DNA from 2 places in the Alkalibaculum bacchi genome. Region 2 is predicted to be linked to the other one. Evidence: a T-box and tRNA genes for the amino acid it is inferred to sense, from the RefSeq annotation. Region 2 holds a T-box; the other holds one or more tRNA genes.
The links. The T-box of region 2 lies ahead of pheS (phenylalanine--tRNA ligase subunit alpha). A T-box ahead of a tRNA ligase gene usually reads a tRNA of that ligase, here a tRNA-Phe.
Positions count from the first base shown of each region.

Region 1: it has a tRNA-Phe gene. The T-box ahead of pheS (phenylalanine--tRNA ligase subunit alpha) is inferred to sense a tRNA for this amino acid. The anticodon was not compared.

Region 1 covers NZ_QNRX01000013.1:50,932-55,352, forward strand. Annotated here, with positions in the region: gene DES36_RS10260 (bifunctional 4-hydroxy-3-methylbut-2-enyl diphosphate reductase/30S ribosomal protein S1) at 1-1,154, shown strand, start outside; tRNA gene DES36_RS10265 (tRNA-Thr) at 1,469-1,543, opposite strand; tRNA gene DES36_RS10270 (tRNA-Phe) at 1,724-1,799, opposite strand; tRNA gene DES36_RS10275 (tRNA-Ile) at 1,888-1,964, opposite strand; tRNA gene DES36_RS10280 (tRNA-Pro) at 2,004-2,080, opposite strand; tRNA gene DES36_RS10285 (tRNA-Ile) at 2,207-2,283, opposite strand; tRNA gene DES36_RS10290 (tRNA-Pro) at 2,323-2,399, opposite strand; gene DES36_RS10295 (MerR family transcriptional regulator) at 2,572-3,150, shown strand; gene DES36_RS10300 (alpha/beta-type small acid-soluble spore protein) at 3,627-3,812, opposite strand; gene miaB (tRNA (N6-isopentenyl adenosine(37)-C2)-methylthiotransferase MiaB) at 4,196-4,421, shown strand, end outside.
Region 2 covers NZ_QNRX01000007.1:131,271-135,691, reverse strand. Annotated here, with positions in the region: gene DES36_RS06990 (TrkH family potassium uptake protein) at 1-501, shown strand, start outside; gene DES36_RS06985 (potassium channel family protein) at 508-1,158, shown strand; gene DES36_RS06980 (TrmH family RNA methyltransferase) at 1,168-1,935, shown strand; T-box leader at 2,038-2,250, shown strand; gene pheS (phenylalanine--tRNA ligase subunit alpha) at 2,486-3,508, shown strand; gene pheT (phenylalanine--tRNA ligase subunit beta) at 3,522-4,421, shown strand, end outside.

The DNA of each region.
Region 1 (4,421 bases), on a different contig from region 2:
ACAGCACTTATGAGGACACCTTCAAAAGTTTTAGAAAGGGCAGCATTGTAGAGGGAAAAGTAATATCTGCATCAAAAGATGAAATTATCGTTAATGTAGGATATAAAACAGATGGAATCATCAAAAAATCTGAGTACACAAAAGATTCAGATGTAGACTTAAGTACAATAGTAAATCCACAAGATAATATTGAAGCATTGGTATTAAATATTGGTACCGATAGCGTAGAGCTTTCTGTTTTACGTCTAGAAGAGAGAAAAGCGAAAGACGAATTAGAAAAAGCTTATGAAGAAGGCACAATCCTAGAAGGTAAAGTTGTAAAAGCTATAAAAGGTGGCTTGATGGTTGATGTAGGAATCTCAGAAATCTTTATGCCTGCTTCACAATATCATTATAAATTCGTAAAAGATTTAGAATCTTTAGTAGGAAAGCAAATAAGAGGGAAGATTATTGAATTTGATAAAAAGAAAAACAAAGTAATCTTATCTCAAAAGGTAATAGTAGAAGCAGAACATAAAGCTAAAGTCGAAGCAGATGCAAAAGTGAAAGGTGATTTCTTCAGCTCTTTAGAAGTAGGGCAAAAGATTAGTGGTAAAGTAAAATCCATTATGAATTACGGTGTTTTTGTTAATATTGGTGCTCTTGATGGGTTCGTTCACATTTCAGATTTATCTCATTCTAAGGTAAATCATCCAAATGATGTATTATCTGAAGGAGATACAATTGAAGCAGTAATCATTAATTTAGATGAAGAAAATCAAAAGATTAAATTAAGCGTAAAAGAAATGACGGAAGATCCATGGACTTCATTTGTTAACAATAATAAAAAAGGAGATATTGTAGAAGGAACAATTACAAATACAGTATCTTTTGGTGCATTTGCTGAAATTGCACCAACAGTGGAAGGTTTAATTCACATTTCACAAATTTCTCATGAAAAGGTGGAAAGTGTTGATGCTGTGCTTCATAAAGGAGATACTGTAAAAGTAAAAATCATAGGTATTGATAATGACAAAAAGAAAGTATCTCTAAGCATTAAAGAAACCATAGAAAAAGTAGAAAAACAAGTAGAAATCGAAGAAAACATAAGCGTATATAAAGATGAAAACGCAAATCCAACATTAGGAGATTTGTTCGGAGATTTGTTTAAATAAAAAAAGGGCGTTAGCCCTTTTTTGGTTGGACGGTTGGTTCGTTGGACGGGAAAACCTTTAGCCACCGTTGGTAGCACTAATGCTAGTGTTGAAGGTTAGCAATTGAATGACTAGGGGAGAAGATAAAGTCAGAAAAGTACTTCAGCACTTAAACAAAGACTTACGGAGCCGCGCCCCAGTCATTCTTGAGCGAAGCGAAGAATCCTAAGCCCCAAAAGGAATACCTAAGCCCTGATTGCTTAATATCCTATATGTGACTAATTCATAAAATAAAAAAACCATATCCTAGTTAAAGATATGGTTTAAAGTCATTATGGAGCTGGCGATAGGAATCGAACCTACAACCTGCTGATTACAAGTCAGCTGCTCTACCGTTGAGCCACGCCAGCATGTTATATATTGTTTATTGCCCATTTCATAATAATGCACTATACTAATTTGCCTAACTAAGTGACTCACGTAAAATTTCAAAAAGCGAAATTTTGGTTCGCTACTTATACCGTTGAGCCACGCCAGTATATTATTATATAATATAGGGGAGAGTACTTACGATGTATTAGCTTTTAAAATGGTGCCCAGAGGCGGAATCGAACCACCGACACGGGGATTTTCAGTCCCCTGCTCTACCGACTGAGCTATCTGGGCGTATTTAATGAATAATAAACAATTAATAATGAATAATTTGAGGTAATTTTAATTGTACATTGTTCACTATTAATTATTCATTAAAAACTGGTGGGCCTTCAGGGACTTGAACCCCGGACCTACCGGTTATGAGCCGGTTGCTCTAACCAACTGAGCTAAAAGCCCCCACAAAATTTGTATTTAAACATAAAAATAAAGAAAAAATGGTCGAGGTGAAAGGATTCGAACCTTCGGCCCCATGGTCCCAAACCATGTGCGCTACCAAACTGCGCTACACCTCGATAAGTTACAAATTATAATATACATTAAATCATTTAAAATGTCAAGTTTTTAATGACTTTAATTGTTATTAGGGAAGAATAAGTAATAAAAAAGTATTTTAATTATACATTATTCATTAAAAGACTTGGTGGGCCTTCAGGGACTTGAACCCCGGACCTACCGGTTATGAGCCGGTTGCTCTAACCAACTGAGCTAAAAGCCCCCACAAAATTTGCATTTAAACATAAAAATAAAGAAAAAATGGTCGAGGTGAAAGGATTCGAACCTTCGGCCCCATGGTCCCAAACCATGTGCGCTACCAAACTGCGCTACACCTCGATCTTTTTAAATCTTACGTGTCCCTGAGGACAAATATTAATATACAATATTCAGAAAAGATTGTCAACAAAATTTTTTAAAAAAATCTTTCTCCTCTGACAAATTTCAATATAATCCTCGCAATATGTGGAATATAATGGACAAGTAAACTACGATAAAAAAGGTGATAAAATTGAGTATTCAAAAACATACCATATCGGAAGCGGCTACAATTTTAGATTACGAACCTCATGTTCTTCGATTTTACGAAGGTGAATTTGACATACATGTTCCAAGGGATAAGAGCAATCGTAGAGAATATACGATTAAAGAAATTGAAACTTTTCAGTACATAAAAGATTTGAAAAATAAAGGTTATAATAACAGTCAAATCAAACAAATTCTAAAATCTCCTACAGTAGAAGATGAAATATCTGGAGAAACGGCCCCTGTACCTTTTAACGAAAATTCTAGTAATTCTAGTAATGAGGCGAATAATCTAGCTATACGAGAAGTGGCAATGCACTTAGATAGTCTAAATGACGTTATGTATACAAATTTTAGCAAGATCAATGAGACCATATGCAAGCTTAATAATACCATAGACGAATTTAAAAAAGATTTAGAACTAGAAGACAAAGATGTTCTTATATCTGAAAATGCAAAATTAAAGATGAAATTAAAAGAAAAAACTTATGAACTAGTAGATATTAAAGAAAAATATTCTCAGTTAGAACAGAAGAAATTCGTGTTTAAGAGATTATTCCGTTAAAGCTACAGTTCTAAGTTCTATGTTATAAGTTCTATGTAAAACCAATAGTCACCATAGGTGACTTTAAGTGAGACATAATCGAGATATTCTTCCGACACTTTAACTCATACATTAACTTGTACATTAACTTATATATTAAATGCATGAAGCTAATGTGTGAGGGAAAACACATGAAGCTAATGTGAATGTACAAAACAAATGGTAAGAAACGGTGCCCTCACCGTTCCCCAATAACAGTTATTCCTTGACTCGAGCTACTACATTGTCATCCTGAGGAGCTTGCGACGAAGGATCTTACTTACCTCGCCTAAAGGCGAGATGATTTTTCCGCTTTCAGCTTCCCGCATTCACCTAAACAAAAAAACAGGGCGAAAATGGCCCTGCTCTTGTTGTTTAGATTTATAATTACGAGAAGCCACAACACTGCTTCTTAATATACTTATAAATCTAAATATATATTAAATGTACTATTTTTATTAAAGATTATTCATGTGTTGTTCTTCGTAAGAACGAACCATACGTTTAACCATTTCTCCACCGATTGAACCAGCTTCTTTAGAAGTCAAATCTCCATTGTAACCTTGTTTTAGGTTGACATTTAAGTCCCTTGCACATTCCATCTTGAAATTTTCAAGTCCTGCTTTTTGTTTTCTTCGGCTCATTATTAACACCTCCTTTTTTCTTGTTAGTCATAGTATGTGAAGATTAAAAGATAATAAACAGGTAATATTTTGCGAGTTTGGAAGAGAAAGCTAATCTTTTCTAAATAAAAATTATATTTTAAATTTAATTCTCATTTTTATTTATATTTTAGCCTTTTGCCTTAGCTACTGCTTGGTCATCCTGAGCGTAGCGAAGGATCTTAAATTGCTCGCCTTAAGGCGAGTTCCCTGATTTTGAAGTTTTTGTTGACCACCCGACCACCTGACCACCTCATTTTAAAAGATTTCCCCCTTAAAGCAAAAATTCTGCGATATTTTTATTACCCCTACAAAACAACTTCATATTTTGATATAATGTATCTTTAAAACAGACGAGGTGAAAAATGTTAGAAAAGTATTTTAAAATCATGACATACGGTTGTCAGATGAATGAAAATGATTCTGAGAAAATTTCTGGATTGCTAAAAGATTTAGGTTATCAGCCTACAGATGAAGATAACAAGGCTGATATGGTCATACTCAATACTTGTAGTGTTAGAGAGAATGCAAATGACAAATTTTTTGGTCATCTAGGTAAATATAAAAAATTAAAAGAACAAAAGCCAAATT
Region 2 (4,421 bases):
TTAGATCTAGGAGCTATGACCACAGCGTCTTCATTTTTGACTATAATACTCATGTTTATTGGTGCTTCTCCTGGTTCTACCGGTGGTGGAGTTAAAACCACTACTTTTGCTACCATACTACTTACCGTAGTATCTGTATTAAAAGGTAAAGATGAGATAGAAGTATTTAAAAAAACTATTGTCATCAACGTAGTAAAAAGGGCCCTGTCTGTTGTATGCATAGCACTCTTCGTTGTCATCGTGGCAATAGCGATTCTAAGTTTTACAGAAGATGCAAGTTTTCTAGAAATCTGTTATGAAGTAGTGTCAGGATTTGCTACAGTAGGTTTGACAATGGGTATTACGCAAGAGTTAACTACTGTAGGAAGATTGGTAATTATTTTAACTATGTTTATTGGACGATTAGGGCCGCTTACTATTGCCTTGGCCGTAGCCCAATTACAGTCGTCAAGTCACAAAGGAAAATATAGATATCCAGATGGAGATATTTTAGTAGGGTAGGTGTGAATGATGAAAAATCAATTTGCAGTAATAGGTATAGGAAGGTTTGGGTACAGTTTGGCCACTTCTCTATACAATTTAGGCTACGATGTAATAGCTATTGATGTAAGAGAAGATATCATTAGAAATATATCAGATAAAGTTACGTACGCTGTTCAGGCAGATGCCACCAATATGGATACTTTAGAGGAACTTGGTCTAAGAAATGTAGAAGTTGCAATTGTGTCTATTGGAACAGATGTTAATAAGAGCATTTTAGCTGCTTTGAATGCCCTAGAGCTTGGCATTAAAAAAGTTTATGCCAAAGCCTTAAATGAACAACAAGCCAAAGTCCTTTATAAAATTGGGGTGCACAAGGTATTTTTACCCGAACGGGATATGGGAAGAAAAGTTGCTCACAATATCGTCTCAAACAATATCTTAGATTTAATTGAATTAGACCCAAACCATAGTGTTATGGAAATTAACGCCCTAGAAGAATGGGGAGGTAAGAGTCTTGCAGAGTTGGACTTGCGGGCTAAGCACGGTATTAATGTCATTGCAGTAAAAAGAGGAGATCACTTAAATATCTCTCCTAAACCAACAGATAAAATCTGGAAAGACGATATTTTAGTTTGTATAGGTGACAATAAAACTCTCTATTCCTTGCAAAGCTAAGGTGATTCTATGCAGTATATAGAAAGTCATGAAAACAAAGCTATAAAACACCTACAAAAGCTGAAGATGAAAAAATACCGAGAGAGCTCAAAAGAGTATATCTTAGAAGGCTATAAAGTTATCGAAGATGCAATAGAAAGTGGCGAAAAACTTAAATCGATTTTTATATCTGCTAAAAGTACAAAAAAGTATAGGAATATACGTGAATTAGTAAGAGAAGACCTGCCAATATATGAGGTAGAAGATCATCTCTTTGAAAAGCTTACTTCTATGGAGCATTCAGAGGGAATCATTGCTATTAATTCCTTTCCTCAGATAATGGACTTTAGGGATTCTAGTGTACTTATTCTTGATCGTTTGCAAGACCCGGGAAATTTAGGTACCATTATTCGAACTGGGGATGCTGCTGGGTTTCACAATATTATTTGTAGCAAGGGCTGTGTGGATATTTACAATGACAAGACCATTCGTGGAACAATGGGGTCTTTATTTCATGTCAATATAAAAAAGGACGCAGATATTTTACAGGAAATAGACTCTATTCGAAAAAAAGGATATACTATAGTAGGCACTCAATTGAACACAGATTACTTCTATACGAATATAGAAGCAAAGAAAAAGTATGCTTTAGTCATTGGAAATGAAGCAAATGGAATTTCAAAGGAAGTATTAGATGCATGTGATTTACATGTCAAAATTCCTATTTATGGTAAGGCAGAGTCTTTAAATGCATCTATAGCAGCTGCAATCATTATGTATCATATAGCTACTTTGTAGGATGGATTTGACATATTTTTAAATTATGGATATAATATCTATCGCATGAATGCGAGAAACTTGCAAAGCGTTTCTTAAGTTTATCTTTGATAAAAACAGAATAATAAGGCAATGAAGGAGAAAAGTAAATGGGTAATCTTTTATTAAAGAGAGTAGGTACATTAGCTGGAAGTACTTACAATAACAGGCCATTGAAGTTCGCTCTTAAGCTTTAAGGTGGAAATAACAGTATACCTTAACGGTTAAAACCGATACATTTAAAGAGGATTCACATCAATTAGGGTGGTACCGCGGTTTATAAAAATCGTCCCTTGCTTATAGCAAGAGACGATTTTTTTTACGCGAACTAATGAGCTAAGCGAAAGCGAAGCTTTCGTAGTAAATATCTGACGAAACAATCAAATAGCTTGCTAATTTGATTGATGAGTTAGATATTTACGTAAATGAAAGCTTTAGGTTTCATTTAGCGAATGGCGCGACCGCAGAATCGGCGAAGGAGATTCTAAGGTTTACTCTACAATAATCATTGAACAGGGAGAGGAGTAAAAAAGTGAAAGAAAAATTAGAAAACATTCAGGCAGTTGCCTTGGGTGATATCCAATCTGTAAATACTTTAAAAGAGTTAGAAGAAATTCGAGTAAAGTATTTGGGAAAAAAAGGAGAATTGACAAATATCTTAAAGGGTATGGGCAGTTTGAGCAAAGAAGAAAGACCTGTCATAGGAAAAGTTGCAAATGAAGTTCGAGAAGCTATTGAAGGTAAAATAGAAGAACAAAAACTAGCTATGAAATCCATCGAACAAAATAGAAAATTTGATCAAGAATCAATAGATATTACTTTACCTAGCAAAAAAGAGGAATTAGGTGGATTTCATCCTTTAAATAGGGTCATTGAAGAATTATCCGATGTCTTTATAGGGATGGGTTTTACAATTGAAGAAGGACCTGAAATTGAATGGTCAAAGTATAATTTTGATATGCTAAACGTGCCAAAAGACCATTCTGCTAGAGATTTACAAGACACTTTTTATGTAGCGGATGAAGTGGTTCTTCGTACCCAAACATCACCCATTCAAGTTCGCACCATGTTATCACAAAAGCTACCTATTAAGATGATTGCACCAGGCAGAGTGTACCGAAGCGATGAAATTGACGCTACTCATTCTCCAGTTTTCCATCAGGTAGAAGGCTTAGTAATTGATAAGGGGATTACCATGAGCGATTTAAAGGGAACCTTAGATATGTTTGCTAAGATTTTATTTGGACCAGAGACCAAGACAAAATTTAGACCTCATCAATTTTATTTTACTGAGCCAAGTGCAGAAATGGATGTAACTTGTTTTATGTGCGGCGGCGAAGGATGTCGCGTTTGTTCTAATACAGGTTGGATTGAAATACTAGGTTGTGGTATGGTTCACCCTAATGTACTTAAGGATTGCAATATTGATCCAGAAGAGTACAGCGGATTTGCCTTTGGTATGGGCTTAGATCGGATTGCCATGATTAAGTACGGAATTTCAGATTTAAGATTGATGTTTGAAAATGACATTCGATTCTTAAAACAGTTTAAATAAGGAGAGGTTTTTTATGTTTACATCGTTAAATTGGTTAAATGACTTTGTTGAAATAGATGATATACAAACGAAAGAATTTGAAGAAAAGATGACCATGTCTGGCACAAAGGTCGAGGGAATCGAAGAATTAGGAAAAGAGGTCACAAATGTAGTTGTAGGTAAAATTCTCTCTATTGAAAAGCACCCTGATGCGGATAAACTAGTAGTAACAAAGGTGGATGTTGGAGAAGAAGTAATTCAAATCGTAACAGGTGCAAACAATATTCGCCAAGGAGACTATATTCCAGTAGCTAAAATTGGTGCAAAATTAAAAGATTTAAAAATTAAAAAGTCAAAGCTTAGAGGCATAGAATCCTGTGGCATGATGTGTTCTGCTGGAGAGCTAGGTATGAATACCTCTCTACTCCATAAAGAGGATACAGAAGGAATTTATATTTTGAAAGAGGAATATGCCCTTGGCTCTGACGTAAAACCTATTTTAGGTTTAGATGACAAAATTGTCGAATTTGAACTAACTGCAAACAGATCCGATTGCTTATCCCTTATGGGAATAGCAAGAGAGGTTTCAGCAACTTTTGATCGCCATCTTGTCTTTCCAATTGTGGAAGTAAATGAGATACAAGAAAAGATTGAGGATTATCTAAAAATCGCTATCGAAGATGAAGAGCTTTGCCCTCGTTATGCAGCGAGAATGGTAAAGGTAAATAAAATTGAGCCATCTCCTGACTGGATGCAAAGAAGGCTTTTAAACAGTGGCATTCGCCCAATTAGCAATATTGTAGATGTGACCAACTATGTCATGCTAGAAATGGGGCAGCCTCTTCACGCTTTTGACTACAATAAGTTAAATACTGGAGAGATTTTAGTTCGAAGAGCTCATAAATCAGAAAAATTAACTACGCTAGATGATATA